4 regions of the Desulfoplanes formicivorans genome follow, and region 1 is predicted to be linked to each of the others. Evidence: predicted binding sites of a transcription regulator. Region 1 holds the regulator's gene; each other region holds the start of a gene.
What was found. Region 1 encodes sigma-54, which starts transcription at its own class of promoters, with help from an activator protein. Its sites were predicted from a motif close to CTGGCACGGNNNNTGCTT; they were not measured.
Positions count from the first base shown of each region.

Region 2: DPF_RS06645 (ammonium transporter) is a predicted target of sigma-54. The motif match lies at 2,100-2,117, and genes of this name have one in related genera.
Region 3: DPF_RS11945 (NifB/NifX family molybdenum-iron cluster-binding protein) is a predicted target of sigma-54. The motif match lies at 2,162-2,179, and genes of this name have one in related genera.
Region 4: hpsG ((2S)-3-sulfopropanediol dehydratase) is a predicted target of sigma-54. The motif match lies at 2,546-2,563, and genes of this name have one in related genera.

Region 1 is NZ_BDFE01000016.1:157,764-161,955, forward strand. Features, by position in the region: gene rapZ (RNase adapter RapZ) at 1-461, opposite strand, end outside; gene DPF_RS08660 (PTS sugar transporter subunit IIA) at 465-914, opposite strand; gene hpf (ribosome hibernation-promoting factor, HPF/YfiA family) at 918-1,460, opposite strand; gene rpoN (RNA polymerase factor sigma-54) at 1,565-3,010, opposite strand; gene lptB (LPS export ABC transporter ATP-binding protein) at 3,170-3,892, opposite strand; gene DPF_RS08680 (LptA/OstA family protein) at 3,897-4,192, opposite strand, start outside.
Region 2 is NZ_BDFE01000015.1:378,644-382,835, reverse strand. Features, by position in the region: gene DPF_RS06650 (P-II family nitrogen regulator) at 259-600, opposite strand; gene DPF_RS06645 (ammonium transporter) at 664-1,998, opposite strand; gene DPF_RS06640 (hypothetical protein) at 2,499-2,723, opposite strand; gene DPF_RS06635 (hypothetical protein) at 2,853-3,212, opposite strand; gene DPF_RS06630 (adenosine-specific kinase) at 3,497-3,979, opposite strand; gene DPF_RS06625 (class I adenylate cyclase domain-containing protein) at 4,010-4,192, opposite strand, start outside.
Region 3 is NZ_BDFE01000020.1:98,323-102,514, reverse strand. Features, by position in the region: gene DPF_RS14470 (dual CXXC motif small (seleno)protein) at 104-214, opposite strand; gene DPF_RS14150 (hypothetical protein) at 224-367, opposite strand; gene purT (formate-dependent phosphoribosylglycinamide formyltransferase) at 380-1,561, opposite strand; gene DPF_RS11950 (DUF190 domain-containing protein) at 1,558-1,932, opposite strand; gene DPF_RS11945 (NifB/NifX family molybdenum-iron cluster-binding protein) at 2,245-2,688, shown strand; gene DPF_RS11940 (NifB/NifX family molybdenum-iron cluster-binding protein) at 2,692-3,051, shown strand; gene DPF_RS11935 (DUF5320 domain-containing protein) at 3,266-3,544, shown strand; gene DPF_RS11930 (ATP-binding protein) at 3,880-4,192, shown strand, end outside.
Region 4 is NZ_BDFE01000015.1:265,387-269,578, reverse strand. Features, by position in the region: gene DPF_RS06155 (TRAP transporter substrate-binding protein) at 1-336, shown strand, start outside; gene DPF_RS06150 (TRAP transporter large permease) at 364-2,235, shown strand; gene hpsG ((2S)-3-sulfopropanediol dehydratase) at 2,636-4,192, shown strand, end outside.

The sequences.
Region 1 (4,192 bases):
CGCAGATCATGGACCGAATACGCAGATGTGTCCACTACAAGATCGGCCTGTTCCCGAATGGGAGCCAGGATTTCCCGTTCCATGGCCACGGCCTGCTCCAGGCCGGCCACGCGGTTTTCAAGGGGATGGGGACGTCGGGTTGTGGCGTAACGACGCAGCAGAACATTGGTTGCGGCTTCAATAAAAAGAATCCTGGGAACGACCCCCAGCTTGTCCAGTTCTTCCCGGGCAAGAAGCCACTGGTCCATGAAATCCAGTTGCCGCAGGTCCATACCCAAGGCAATCCCCCTGTATTTGCTGTTTTTTTCTTGAGCAAACAGAGTGACCAGGGCGGTAAGGATGCTTGCCGGAAGACCATCGACACAAAAAAAACCGAGATCTTCAAACACGTTGAGAGCGGTACTTTTGCCTGCCCCGGACAAACCGGTCAAAATGACAACAGGGGGTGTGATCGAACTCACAGGCTACGCCTCCTTGAGGAGGTTGCACAAGGCCATCTTGTCAGACGCATTGAGAAATGCCTGCCGAAAGGAAACATCTTGAAGGAGTCGGGAAATATGGGCCAAGATCCGCAAATGCATTCCTGCCACATGTTCCGGTGCCAGCACCAGAAAAAAGATACGGCAGGGCTTGTGGTCCAGCGCGTTGAAATCCAGTCCTTCGAGGCTGCGACCAACAACAAGCCCGACCTCCTGGATCCCCTCCATCTTGCCATGAGGGATGGCAATGCCGTCACCTATCCCCGTTGTCCCGAGCTTTTCCCTGTCCAGAAGAACCGAAAGTATCTTTTCCTGATCAAGTTCGGGCCACCTTGCCTTGAGGGGTTCAATAAGTTCGGCCAGGACCTCCTCCTTGGTCCTGGCCTGCAAGTCAGCGATTACACATGCATCATCGAGAAAATCAGCAAGTTTCATGTATCAAATCCCAGGATCAATAAGACCGAAATCTCCGTTTTTGCGGTGATAGATCACATTGACCCGTTCTGTTTCAGCATTGAGAAAAACCAAAAAATCATCTTCGAGGCTGTCCAGCTGCATGGCCGCTTCATCCACGCCCATGGGCTTGGGAGAAAAACGGTCCGAGCGGACAATAGTCGGGGTTTGCCCCTTGAGTTCCGTTTCATCGGAAAAACTGATGACATCAAATCTGCCGGTTGCCCCCTTTTTCCTGACCTTCTTGCCCTTGTCGCGTACACGGCGCACCTGGGCCTCGAGCTTGTCAAGGAGCAGGTCCACCGTGGAGTACATGTCTTCGCTCTGCTCGTTGGCCGACAATCGGAGGTTGTCACCGGTGAGGACCACATCTGCCCGATGACGAAACTTTTCCACTTCAAGATTGACCTGGAGATCAGCGTTATCCGGATTGGGGACATACTTGGCAATCTTGCCAAAACGACCCTTGGCATACTCGCGCAGATGATCTGAAGGCTCGAAGTTCTTGAAGTTGAAGTTCATATTCATAGAATACCTCCTGGATAAAGGTGGGTACACGACAACACATGTATGCCGTCCCAAACACGGCTCCAAGAAAGTTTCCTTGTACTCCGGAAAAAGCCCTGGGAGAATCAGAAAAATTTTTTGCGCCTGGAAGACGATTCAATATTCAGGGCCGAACGGTACTTGGCCACGGTCCTGCGCGCAATATTCACCTCAAGAATGTCCTTGAGCATTTTGGAAATTTTTTCGTCGCTGTACGGCTTTTTGGGATCTTCTCCTTCAATGATCTTCTTGATGGCCACCTTGACACTTTCCGAACCCACCTGGGTCCCGTCGTCCAGATCCAATGCGCTGTTGAAAAAATATTTGAGTTCAAAAATACCGTGAGGTGTTGCCAGGTACTTGTTGGTGGTGATCCGGCTGACCGTTGACTCGTGCATGTCAATATCAGCAGCCACATCCTTGAGGATAAGGGGTTTGAGGCGTGTGGGTCCGTAATCGAAAAAATCATGCTGAAACTTGACGATACTTTCCACCACCTTGAACAGGGTCCGCTGACGCTGCTGCAGACTCTTCATCAACCACTGGGCAGCACGCATTTTTTCATGAAGATAGGATGAGTCTTCCTTGCTTGTCCGCCCCTGCATGGTCTCCATGTAAAAGGGGTTGAGCTGCAATTTGGGCAAACCATCGTCATTGAGGACAATGATATAATCATCGTCATACTTGTACACGTAGGCATCAGGGCTGACATAAACCGAGGTGGAAGATCCGTAACTGGCACCGGGCAGGGGATCCAGGGCGGTAATGACGTCAAGATATTCCTTGAGATCGTCCTTGGCGAGCTTGAACTTGCGCAAAAGGGGCTTGTACCGGCGTTGCTCAATGTCTTCCAGATGATCCTCGATAAGGGACCTGAGGATGGGATCATGGTCGTCAACAGCATCAAGCTGGATGAGCAAACACTCCTTGGCCGTGCGGGCAGCAATGCCAACGGGGTCAAAATGCTGGACAACCCCAAGCACCCGCTCCACGGTTTCTTCCGATACCCCAAGCTGTTGGGCAAGGTCTTCCACACTGGCGGCCAGATATCCGGAAGAGGTGAGGCTGCCAATGATCATCTCACCAATGCGACAATCTTCTTCGTCTATATCGGAAAGATGGAGCTGCCAGAGCAGATGACCCTCAAGGGAGGGCTTGGCCGAAACGCGGCCTTCATAGGAACTGATCTCTTCCAGGGACTCACTTTCATACCCCTGAACCTGTCGGGTGGTACTGGAAAAATCTCCCAGATAATCTTCCCATTCGGCATTCTTGAGGAAATCTTTTTCCTCAGTTGCCAATTCCTTCTTGTCATCCTGTCCTTTGGTCTCGGCCTCCTGATTGCTCTCCTGCTCGGACTTGTTTTCGCCCTGACCTTGTTCGTCGAGCATGGGATTTTCCAGCAGTTCTTCCTGAATCACGTCCAGCAGCTCTACCCGCGATAGCTGTAAAAGCTTGATCGCCTGCTGCAATTGAGGGGTCATGACCAGCTGCTGAGTGAGCTTGAGATTTTGTCGTAATTCCAGAGCCATAAGTATTCTCGTCGAGGCAGGACTACCCGGGCGTCAAAGAGTGCCCGGCTAAAGAAAGGTTGCAAAAATGTTATGAATTATTTCAATAAAGTGAAAAAAGGATCATTCAAGTTTGCCTGCACTTTCCTTGTGCCACAGAAGCAAACCCCTTGCAATCATCTAAAGGGTGAAATCTTCTCCAAGATAAATCTGCCGCGCCTTGGGATTATTGACGATCTCGTCAGGGGTTCCTTCAAGGATGATCTGCCCATCATACACAATGGAGGCACGATCGCAGATATTGAGGGTCTCCCGGACATTGTGATCCGAAATGAGCACTCCAATACCCAACTCCCGCAGGGAACGGATAATCTGCTGGATATCCTCCACAGCCAAGGGATCAATACCGGCAAAGGGTTCGTCAAGAAGGATGAAGGTGGGGTCCTGAATCAGGGCGCGAGCAATCTCCAGGCGTCGGCGTTCTCCTCCGGACAAGAAGGCTGCCTTTTGATGGGCAAGGCGGGTAATACCCAATTGCTCAAGGAGATGATCGGCTTTTTCGTTGCGCTTTTTCCTGGACAGGCCCGTGTATTCCAGAATGATCATCAGATTCTGGCGAACAGTCAGCTTCTTGAAGATGGAACTTTCCTGGGGCAGATAACTGACGCCGCTTTTGGCCCTCTGATGCAAGGGCCACCGGGTGATTTCCTGGTCCCCCAGAAACACCGAGCCCCCATTGGGCCGAATGATTCCAACAAGCATGTAAAAGGTGGTGGTTTTCCCGGCACCATTGGGACCAAGCAGACCGACAACCTCACCATCCTCAACCTGGATGGTGATGCCTTTGACAACCCGTTTCTTGCCGAAAATTTTTACGAGATCATGAGCCCTGAGAATCGCCATGGTATCACTTCGTCTGTTGGGGGCGGGAAAAGAAAATGGCCTCGACCCGTTTTTTGCCACCAATGATCTCGCTGCGATTATCCCGCGTATACAGCTTGATGATTTCCCCGCTGATGGTGTTCTTGCCGTCTTCAAGGCGGGGACTTTCTTCCATCTGCAACATCTCCTGCTGCTGAAAATAGATGGCCTTGCCGCAGAACCCTTTTTTGCCCTGACTTTCCAACCGGACATTGTTCAGGGCCACAATCTTTTCAACATTGGAAAGATCCTGGGACGGCTGGTCATTGCCCGGGGTGGCCG
Region 2 (4,192 bases), on a different contig from region 1:
TTCTTTTCACAGCATGCCAGAGACCAAACAGCCCAAGACAACATGGCCGTTGCTGATTGTGCACGATTTCCCCAGCCTTGGGTGCACCATCCCTAATCCATCTTGGCCAGGCAGTCACCATCTTCCGGCCACAGAAAATACTTATCCCCCCAAAACACAAACAAGGCCCCTGCACGATACAGGGGCCTTGTGGTGCCGGAGATGCGGCCTCCTCCGGCACAAAGGTAAGGAGGTATGCGGATTGGTATGTTCGAGAAATCAGCCCATGGCGGTCGGGCCTTCTTCTTCGGTACGGATGCGGATGGCCTGCTCCAGATCCTGGACAAAAATAACTCCATCCCCTTCGGCACCCGTTTGAGCGCCCTGTTTGATAGCGGCCAGGGCAGCGTCCAGAAAATCATCGTTCAAGCCGATTTCCAGACGAATTTTCTTCAGGAGATTCACCTCCATGACCACTCCGCGGTAGGTTTCGGTAAAACCCTTTTGACGGCCGCTGCCCAGGCTGTTGGTCACGGACATGTTATAGATTTTCCTTTCATACAGGGCCTGCTTGACGGCGTTGAGCCGTTCGGGCCGGATATAGGCAATGACGAGTTTCATAATGTGTCTTTCTCCTTGATCTTGGCGTCGTTATTCATATGGCAGGTATCTGTGGCCATATCCCTATTCGGTGGTAAAGATCTGGAAGCCGTTGTAGGACTCCATGCCGTGTTCGGTAATATCCAGTCCCTTGAGCTCTTCGGTTTCACTGACCCTGATGCCGCAGACAGCCTTGATAACCTTGAAGAGAACCAGACCGGTGCCAAACGCCCAGGCAAAAACAACGGCTATGCCCACAAGCTGGACCAGCAAAAGGCTGATGCCGCCGCCATAGAACAGGCCGACCTGATCCCCGTATCCCGGGGCCGCGAACAGACCAACCACCAGGGTACCAAAGGCACCGCAAACGCCGTGCACGGAAACCGCGCCAACAGGATCATCAATGTGCAGAACCTTGTCGATGAACTCCACAGACAGGACCACCAGAAAGCCCGCCATAAGCCCGATGAGAATGGACCCGGAAGGAGCGACCTCGTAACATCCGGCCGTGATTCCCACCAGTCCGGCGAGCACGCCATTCAAGGTCATGGAGGTGTCAGGCTTGCCAAACTTGATCCAGGCCATGATCATGGCACCAATGGCACCGGCACAAGCGGCCAGGGACGTGTTGACGGCGATGTACCCGATGGTTCCATCGGCCGTGGTGGTGCTGCCGGCATTGAAACCGAACCACCCGAACCAGAGGATAAACACGCCCAGTGCGGCCAGAGGGATGTTATGCCCGGGAATGGCTTTGGCCTTACCGTCCGGAGAATATTTGCCAATGCGGGGACCAAGGACAATGGCTCCGGCAAGGGCTATCCAGCCTCCCACCGAGTGGACAACCGTGGAGCCGGCAAAATCGGTGAATCCCATGCCTTCAAGCCAGCCGGCACCGGAATCCCCAAGCCACAGGCTGCCCCAGCACCAATGGCCGGAAATGGGATAAATGATGGTGGAAAGGACCAGACTGACAATGAGATACGAGCCGAACTTGGTTCGCTCAGCAACTCCGCCCGACACAATGGTGGCGGCAGTGGCGCAAAATACCGACTGAAAGAACCAGAATGTCAGGGTCCATTGTCCATCCGGAGTTGCCGGAGTGACCCCTGAAAGACCAAAACCACTGGCTCCGAAAACACCCCCCACATCCAGACCGAACATCAGGGCAAAGCCCACAAATAAAAAGGCTATGGAGCCCACACCAAAATCCATGACATTTTTCATGAGAATGTTCCCGGCATTCTTGGCCCGGGTAAAGCCGGTCTCCACCATGGCAAATCCGGCCTGCATGAACATGACCAGAAAAGCGGCCATCAGTGTCCACAAGATATTGGCATTGCCCTGGGAAAGGGATTCCGATTCAGCAAGGGCTGCCGTGGGAAGAACGGCGCACACCAGGGCACCCGTAAGCCACATTGTGTTGAAAACTGTTCTGAAAGATGACCTCCTGCACGACCACGACATAAAAAAACCTCCCTTGTTGCAATTGGTTGGAAAACATTGTTGTTCCCCACAAACAGCAAGAGAGGTGCCATATTCTTAATGTATTGATATAACTAATTAAAAAATATATTTCCCACAAAACGCACTTTACTTTGAACAATTTTGTTATTTTTAGAACATCCAAGGGACATGGCCTCGTTCACATACACAATTATGAAAACTATATTCACATGGAACAACAACCGAGTCCATAATCATAATATTCATTATGTTTCAGCAAGTTATAATCACAGCACCGTTGAACTCCAGCCGGCAGCACCTTTTCCTTTAGTTCTTATCATATTGTAATAAATAATATTTAACAATATTGACATTTTAGCCAGATTCCAGGTTCCTGCTCCACCTGGGTGGAGCCCAAACGACAAAAGCCCCTGCAAGCAGGGGCTTTTGCAATACCGCACAAACAACCTTTTCTATCTGTACGGCGAATCATCCGCCTTGATCACCCAGCCACAGGCAAAAATGGCCACGGCAAAAAAACGGTCGCACGCCCTGATAATCCGTTCGAGAACATGTTCCTCGAGCCGGTGGAACAGACGCGGTGACGGCTTGGGAACAAAACTTTGGGAATTCCGTTCGTTCCAGGTACAGAAATAGGGATCGCCGGCCCCCAATGTTACAGCGCTTCCCTTGAACATATTGCATGCCTCCTTGAGTGGTTCCTTGACAGTCTTCCTGAGTCCGCCTTGCCCAAGAAGGCAAGAAAAGGCAATGGAAATTTCATGAAAGTTCCTGTCGTTATTATCCCCTAAAATAACAAGGGGATTTCAATCATCTTCCTTGAGCGGCGCCCAGCTGACCTGCTTTTCCCGACCCATCCAGAAGAGCACCGCCCTTCCGGCCTGTCGGACCTCCAGGGAGTACACGCCTGAGATGGGCATTCTGAGCCAGGTCATTTCGCGTTCACCCAAACGATCCATGAGCCCCTCCCTGAAGGCCTCGATGGTATCCAGGGCATCGTCCTGTGCCAGAGACGGCTCCTCGTCCCCAAGAGGGATCTCGGGATGCTGAACCAACTCGATATCAAGGATCCCTTCATGGGTGAAGCCTCGGATATCCAGGAGCCGATTGTTCACGATGCGGGAGGAAAGGATGATAAATGGTTGCAGACAACCAGGACAGGACATGGGACGCTCCTTGAATGATCTTGAAAAATGGTAATCCGGTCCAAAACCATCCATTGCCGTAGCATCTTCCATACCATGGCACGGTCTGTCTGTGAGCAGGCAGCGCCCCTCAAATCAGTGGCTGTCATTTCAGCATGTTACACCCAGGAAACACTTCGGACCCGATAAGTTCTTTGCCAAGCCCTTGATTGTCTTACCTTTTGGGGTTTCCAAAAAGTAATCCTTTGCAGGCAGCAACCTGCAAAGGATGTAATGGTCAAGCGTACACAAAGGGCCTTATCCCTTTATCCCTTGTAGCCGATGGCCCGTAAAAACTCCTTGCGCGCGGCAATGTCTTTTTCGGTCTCAATGCCCTTGGAGGCGAACCCATCCACAACACCCAGAACTCCTCGGCCCTGCGTGGTCTGGGCAATGATAACCTCAACAGGATTGGCCGTGGCGCAGAACACGCGACAGACCTCGTTGACGTTCTTGACGGCATTGAGCACGTTGAGGGGGAACAAATCCTTCATGAGGATGATGAACACATGTCCGGCAGCCAGGGCATAGGCATTTTTCTTGGCCAGCTCCACGAGTTCCGGATCGGTTCCCGAGTACCGGACCAGACAGTCCTGGGAGGCCTCGCAAAAGGCGATCCCGAACTTGGCCATGGGCACGGCATTGACCATGGCTTCGTGCAGATCTTCCACCGTCTTGATGAAATGGGATTGACCAAGGATACAATTCATGTCCTGGGGTTTTTCAAGGGGTACGGTCAATAGTTCCATGTGTTTCTCCTTTGAGCCGACTTGTTTCGATTATGTGGATACCAAAGGCATGATTCTGCCTGTTGACGTTCGATACTGGTACAACTTGGCTTCCCAGTCCAGAGGGCAGGGCAGGTTACGCGCGAAAAACTCCAAGGGATCGGTCCGGATGGTCGCGGCCGGATGGTCCAGGTGCACACCGTACAGCTCCCCCCAGGATGTGGAATAGAGAAT
Region 3 (4,192 bases), on a different contig from region 1:
CTTTACGTGTCCATGAGACAAAAAACAATGGGCAAAAAGGGGGTTCCCTTCCTGCCCATTGTACATGCTGCTGATCGACCCGTACCGGATACACGCCCCCTGGCTACAACCTGTCACACGGCACGTCGCCGAGAAAATCTTCCATATCCTCCTCGATCATCCGTCCGTATTGACTCAACTGATATTGAGCACCGCACGCCGTGCAGTGCAACACCACGTTGCGTCAGGTCCTGACGGTTTGAAGGGGCTCGTAGCAGCGCAGGCAAAAAAACCGGGCATGGCCGCTCCGGCCGGTCCCTTGCCCGGGCGACCTGTCCTTGAGATGATGGCTCGAATCGTTGGGGTCGTTCTTTGGTCCAATAATCATAATCCGTGTTTCCTACAACGTAATGGTTACGGCGCAAGACGCCCTGTTGGCCTTTGCGCGGGCCTGTTCAACAGAAGTGCTCCGGGCCAGGGCCACACCCATGCGGCGGTGTCCCTTGACCTCGGGTTTGCCAAAAAGACGAATCTGGGTATCGGGTTCTTCCAGAGCCTTGTTCAGATTCCCGTAGGTGGTGGAAGTCGATGCCCCGCGGGCAATGATGACGCTTGAGGCTGACGGACCGTGAAAGGCAATCGACGGAATGGGAAGACCGAGAATGGCCCGGGCATGCAGGGCGAATTCCGAAAGATCCTGGGAAATCATGGTCACCATGCCGGTATCATGAGGCCGGGGAGAAACCTCGCTGAACAGGACCTCATCCCCCTTGACGAACAATTCAACCCCGAAAATGCCGTATCCCCCCAGGGCCGTGGTCACGGTCCGGGCGATACGTTCAGCTTCCCTGAGGGCGTTCTGGGACATGGGTTGCGGCTGCCAGGATTCCTGATAATCCCCGTTCTCCTGACGGTGACCAATGGGTCGACAAAAGGAGGTTCCGCCCACATGGCGAACCGTGAGCAAGGTAATCTCGTAATCAAAATCCACCAGGCCTTCGACAATGACCTCGCCCGCACCGGTCCTGCCCTCACTCTGGGACAACTCCCAGGCAGCCTCTATCTGATCCTCGCTTCGCACGGCCGATTGGCCGTGGCCTGACGAGCTCATGATGGGCTTGACCACGCAGGGGATGCCGATCTCTTCGACGGCCTGCACAAATTCCTCTTTGGTGGCGGCAAACCTGTAGGGTGACGTCTTGATGCCAAGCTCTTCGGCCGCCAACCGTCTGATCCCCTCCCGATTCATGGTCAGCCGGGTGGCCCGGGCCGTGGGAATGACCGTAAAGCCCTCGTCCTCCAATTCCTGCAGGGTATCCGTGGCAATGGCTTCAATCTCCGGGACGATATAATCCGGCTTTTCCTGCTCCACGATCTCGCGAAGCCTTGTGCCGTCCAGCATGGACAGGGTATAGGAACGATGGGCGACCTGCATGGCCGGCCCGTTTGCATACCGGTCAACAGCAATGACCTCCACACCGAGTCGCTGGAGTTCAATGACCACTTCCTTGCCCAGTTCTCCGGAACCGAGAAGAAGGACCTTGGTGGCCGTGGGTGAGAGGGGGGTTCCAATGGTAGTCATGATGTGCTCGCCTTGCTTGTGGTTGTTGACTCATCCTTCAGGGACTCATGGTGATAGAAAACCACTTCCACGGGTTCACGGGTTACCAGCCCCCCGGAAATCATGGGTTGGATGCTCTCCAGAAAGGGACGGACATGCTCGCTGTTGGCAACCATTTCCACGACCAGGGGCATGTTTTCGGCAATGCGGAGGATCTTGTTGGTCCGAACCCCGCGGACCCCGAACCCGGCAATGGCACGGGTTACCGTCCCGCCGGGCATGCCCAGGGACTGAGCCGTTGCAAGAAGCCGCTCATATACCGGAATGCCTTCGTACTTATCGTTTTCCCCGACATAAATCCTGATTCTTTCTGCATGATGGCGTAATGGCATGAACGTTCCCCTCCCTGGCCGTATTGGCGCTGCAACATTCTGATGGGACAAGCCGTCTTGAAAACCCGTTGACGCGGGGCTCTTTAGCCTATTTCCCTCAGGTTAGCCAGTCTGTTTGCCTCCCCTGCAAAATGGGCTTATTTTGCGCATATCACCTTCAAAAAGGCTTATTTTTCGCCCACTATCTTTCGCGAAATTTACAACCAATTGAAATAATAATATATAAAATCAGGCACCGTTCATGCATTAGACAACACGAGAATCAAGTTCGCTTGCCAATGCCTTTTTTCAACCCTGGAATCCGGATCTCATATGCGCCTTTGTCTGGCCTGCTATGGAAACCGTCTGGCGGTTCTTTTTGACAACGCCACAACCTTTCGCATCTATGATGTTGAAGATGAACATATTTGCCCCGCAGGGCACATTTCCCTCCCGTTCGCTGACCTCCCTTCCAAGGTCGCATCCATCATGTCCTGCGGGGTGAACACCCTTATCTGCGGGGGCATTTCCGGCTGCACCCTGCGACTGATCACGGGCGCCCAGCTTGAAGTCATTCCCTGGATCTGCGGGGAAATCGACGGGGTTCTTGCCGCCTGGCAGCGCAATACCCTTGACGATCTGACCATGCCCGGATGCAGGGGTACATGCAGAAACGGCGGACGGGGTCAGGGCCAAGGCCGAAGATGCGGCCACGCCCAGCAATACAAGGTAACCCCTTTGGGCAAACCTACCAACCACCATCAAGAAGAAGGATGAAGCATGAAAATCGCTATCAGTTCCCAGGGAAAGACTCTGAACAGCAAGGTTGATCCCCGATTCGGTCGCGCCAAGGGATTTGTGGTCTATGATCTGGAAACCGGATCCACGGCATACGCATCCAACGACCAGAACCTGAACATTGCCCAGGGTGCAGGTATCCAGACGGCACAAAACGTGGCCAAGACCGGAGCCCAGGCGGTCATCACCGGCAATATCGGCCCCAAGGCCTTTACTGCCCTCAAGCAGGGCGACATCACCATGTACCTGTTCACGAGCGGCACCGTAGGCGAGGCCATTGAGGCCTACAAGAAAGGTGATCTCACGCCTGCAACCGATGCCAACAAGCCGGGGCATTGGTAAGTTTTCAAACCATTGCATGGAACCATCCGGGATGCTGCCAGCAAACCATGCTTCCCGTGTTTCCATGGCTCAACCCGCGTAAGTTGGACTTTTTTTGCAAACACTTTGCGGCAACGATCTTTTTTCCTGGTCCCCTTACGGTGTTGCTGCCCACGATGCACTACTTGTGAGGCCACCAGGGGAACGACCACAACGCAACAAGGAGGAATGGATCATGCCAGGATTTGACGGAACAGGACCCAGGGGTCAGGGCCCCATGACAGGCGGTGGTTTCGGCCGCTGTTCGGGCACAGGATACGGCATGCGGCCCGGCTTTGGCCGGGGTGGCAACCGGGCCAGGGCATGGAGCCGGTTGACTCCTGCCGGCAGGCGAGTTGACGCACCCATGCAGCCCATGGACGAAACCCTTGACGCGGCCACGCTCGACAACAGGATCGCCACGCTGACCCGGGAATTGGAACAACTCAGGAAACAACGTCAGAACCTTGACTGATTCCCAATCCGTCTCATTGGGAACAGACCCACAAACATTGTTTCACCAACCAGGCAACAGGCCGTGTGCAGGCCGCACGGTCTGTTTGCTTGTGACACAAACCCCCTCATGCACCATCAGGAAACCATCATGCCCCCATCTTTTTCTCATACCCGGAAAGACCCTCAAACGTCCTCAACTTCCCCGACACCCCATGTCGAGGACAGCGAACCCGGATCACTGTGCTTTTGCCGACAATGCGGTGCATCCTCACCCCACCAGAAGGGGAAACCTTGCGAATCCATCCCTTGCCCCTGTTGCGGGGCACCCATGACCCGAAAATTCTAGGAGCCAGCATGAAAATCGCCATTGCCAGCGGGAAGGGCGGAACAGGGAAAACCACCATTTCCGTCAATCTCGCCGCCTTGTTACAACAGACGGGTCACAAAGTGACCCTGGTTGATTGCGATGTGGAGGAACCCAATTCCCATTTTTTCCTCGCCACCACATGGCAGGACGAACAAACAGCATATGTTCCGGTCCCCCAAATCGACGCAACCAAATGTCTGGGAGAAACCTGCCAAAAATGCTCTCAGGCCTGTAAGTTCAAAGCCATGATCTGGATGGTCAATGCCATCATGGTCTTCCCGGAGCTCTGCCACAGCTGCG
Region 4 (4,192 bases), on a different contig from region 1:
GAGTTCTGGAACAAGCTTGATGCCCGACAGCAGCGCATCATTTCCGAAGCCGCTCACGAGGCCCTTGTCTATCAGCGGGGAATAACAAAAACTCTGGAAGAGGTTGCCACCAAAAAATTTCAGGACCAGGGCATTGCCGTGCATTTCCTGACTCCCGAGGAACTCCAGGCCTTCAAGGACAAGACCCGCTCCGTCTGGGACAAGTACCGCAGTTCAATTCCCCAGGAGCTTTTCGATATGGTGGCCGCGACCCAGACGGACGACTATGTGGCTGTGGGAGATGCCGATTCCGGAACGAACAAGGGGCTCTACAACGCTGTAGCCACCTCCCTGTAATTTTCTAGTGAGATACGAGGAAACAACATGCTTGCACATATACTGGATCCCGCCCACAAAACCAGGGGCTTTTGGGGCTGGCTGGACGAAAATCTTGAAAAGCCCTTTCTGTTTGTCGGACTTCTGGCCATCATCTTCATCATCACCTGGCAGACCCTGTCCAGGTACATCCTTGCAAAACTCACCGGCAGTGCCAGTGCCGGGGCCTGGTCCGAAGAACTGGCCCGGTTCATCTTCATTTGGATTTCCTATCTGGCCATTCCCCTGGCCATCAAGAACCGGGAAAACATCCGGGTGGACATCCTTTTTGACCGTCTTTCCGAGCGGTGGCAGGGCATTTTCTGGATCGTCAATGATCTCTGCTTTCTGGTTCTGGCTGTGGCCGTGACCTTTCTGGGTGCCGACAAGCTCAGAATCCTCACCGACTATCCGCAGATCGCTCCTGGCCTGAATATCTCCTATGCCATTCCCTATGCCATTTTGCCCATAGGGTTTGCCCTCATGTGCCTGCGTCTGGGCCAGGATATCTACCAGCAATACCAAAAGACCGGCCTGAACGATTCCCTGCTTGCCGTGCTCATCACGGCCGTGCTCTTCACTCCTGTGCTCATTGGTGTGAAGTTCAGTGCGCCTGCCCTGCTTTTCGGCTACTTTTTGGTGTTCATTGCCATTGGTGTGCCCATCGGCATCAGCCTGGGGCTGGCCGCCCTGGTGACGGTAACTGTTTCGGGTACGCTTCCTGTGGCCTACATTGCCCAGACCGCGTTCACCTCCATTGACAGTTTTCCCATCATGGCCATTCCCTTTTTCATTGCTGCAGGTATCTTCATGGGTGCCGGAGGGTTATCCACCCGTCTTTTGAACCTGGCTGACGAGCTTCTTGGCCCCCTACCCGGAGGCATGGCCCTGGCAACCATTGCCACCTGCATGTTTTTTGCCGCCATTTCCGGTTCCGGACCAGCCACCGTGGCCGCCATTGGCTCCCTGACCATTCCGGCCATGATCGAACGCGGCTATGACAAGTTCTTTTCCTGTGCCGTTGTTGCCGCAGCCGGTGCCATCGGGGTCATGATTCCGCCCAGCAACCCCTTTGTCATCTACGGTGTTGCCGCCCAGGCCTCCATCGGCAACCTGTTCATCGCCGGTATCGTGCCCGGCCTCCTTACGGGCCTGGTGCTCATGGGCTTCAGCTATGTCTATTCCAAAAAGAAAGGCTGGATGGGTGAGGAAAAGGATCGTTCCATAAAGTCCGTGTTCAAGGCTTTCTGGAATGCCAAGCTGGCCCTTATGGTCCCGGTCATCGTGCTCGGGGGTATCTATGGTGGGTTGATGACCCCCACCGAGGCTGCAGCCGTGGCTGCATTCTACGGTCTGATTGTCGGGCTGTTCGTGTACAAGGGGCTCAATCGCCAGAATCTGGTCAAGACCTTCATGGATGTCTGCTCCACCTCGGCCATTGTCATCATCCTCATGGCCATGGCCAAGGTCTTCGGCAATGTCATGACCATTGAACAGATACCCACGGCCATTGCCAATTTCATCCTCGGCCTGACCAACAGCAAGATCGTCATTCTCCTGCTCATCAATGTGCTGCTGCTGTTCATCGGTACCTTTATGGAAGCCCTGGCCGCCATTGTCATTCTGGTGCCCATCCTGCTGCCCATCGTGCTCAAGGTCGGGGTTGACCCCATCCATTTCGGTATCATCATGGTCGTCAACCTGGCCATCGGGTTTGTCACCCCGCCGGTGGGCGTGAACCTGTTCGTGGCCGCTGGCGTTGCCCGGGTCAAACTGGGTGATATCTCCAAACAAATTGTGCCCATTCTGGCCCTGATGATTCTGGTCCTCTTGGCCATCACCTACATTCCCGCCATATCCCTGTGTCTGATTGACGGGTAGACTTCCCTCCCTGACACCCAAAGTCCCCGGCAGCCATGTGTTGCCGGGGACTTTTTTGGGGGGGCGCGGTCAAGACCTCATGAACGGGAATGGCCTCTGGAAGAAGTATGGTGCCATTTTGCATCGCCAAACAGACCGATGCAAAATGGCACCATTTTCGTTTTCCCCTTGTATGCTTTGCCACGCATCGATTGCCCACGGTTTTGATGCGTATCTGCACCAGGCAGCAGGTGGCCGTCCTTGCAGGCTGTTTTTGCACGCAGAGACAATAAGTTGTTTCATTTCAGCGTGTTGTACCTGTTTGTCTTTCTTGGCACAAGCTATGCTTTATGGGGACTAACTGGTCCGCAACAAGGACTGCAGCTTACTGACACACCAACATTCAATAGGAGACAGACGGATGGAATGCTGCCTTTCACACCAGGAACAGATGCTGGAGAACAAGATCAAAGGTCTTGATAATCCCTACCGTGAAACCCACAAACGCGTTTTCAAAATTCTTGAAACCATCGAAAACCAGACACCTTCCATTGATGTTGAACGTGCTCTGTACTTCACTCAATCAATGAAGGAAACCGAAGGCCAGCACCTGACCCTGCGTTGGGCCAAGGCCTTGTACAATATCGCCAAGAACATCACTGTGTATATTGATGACGATAACCTGCTCTGTGGTCGCGCCGGTGCCCAAGGTCGTTACGGCATCCTGTATCCCGAGTTGGATGGTGATTTTCTGGGCATGGCAGTCAAGGAATTGCCCAACCGGGAAAATTCTCCCTTTACCCTGACCCAGGAAGATGCCGATATCATCATCAATGAGATCGCTCCTTACTGGAAGGGCAAGACATATCATGAAGATCTGAACAAGGCCTTTGGGCCCGAGACCCATGCCCTGACCTATGACGATGCCGACGGTCTTCATTCCCGCTACATTGTCAACGAAACTTCTTCCTTTCGTTCCTGCCTCCAGTGGGTACACGATTACGAAGTCGTCCTGAAGCGTGGTTTCGGTGGCATCCGTGCAGAAATGCAGGAAAAGCTGGATGCCCTGGATCCCTTCTCTCCCAAGGACAACACCGAGAAGAAGCCCTTTATCGAAGCCATCATCACGGTTTGTGACGCCATTATCCTCTGGGCCAACCGCCATGCTGATCTGGCCGAGAAAAAGGCTGCCGAGGAAAAGGACGAAACCCGCAAGGCCGAGCTTCTGGAAATGGCCAGAATCTGCCGCAAGGTTCCCGAGCATCCTGCCGAGACCTTTCACGAGGCTGTCCAGTCCCAGTGGTTCACCCAGATGTTCTCCCGTCTGGAGCAGAAGACTGGAACCATTGTTTCCAACGGCCGCATGGATCAGTACTTCTACCCCTACTACAAAAAGGACGTGGAAGAAGGCCGCATGGACGAGATCAAGGCCATGGAACTGATCGAGTGCATGTTTGTAGGCATGGCCCAGTTCATTGATCTGTACATTTCTCCCCAGGGCGGTGACTTCAATGAAGGCTATGCCCATTGGGAAGCCGTGACCATTGGCGGCCAGACCAAGGATGGCCTGGATGCCACCAACGAACTTTCCTACCTGTTTCTGCGCTCCAAGCGTGAATTTCCGCACCATTATCCGGACCTGGCTGCCCGTATCCACGCCCGTGCGCCCCAGCGGTTTCTGGCCGAGATCGCCGAGACCATCAAGGAAGGTTCCGGTTTCCCCAAGCTGATCAACGACGAGGAAGTCATTCCCCTGCATCTGGCCAAGGGTGCCAAGTTCGAGGAGATCTACGACTACTCCATCTCCGGATGTGCCGAGATCCGCATGCCCAACCGCGACACCTACACCTCGGGTTGCCCGTACATCAACTTTGCCGCGGCCCTCGAGATGGTCATGTACAACGGCAAGATGCTCAAATACGGCGACGAGCAGCTTGCTCCGGCCACAGGCGATCCCTGCGAATTCAAGACCTTTGAT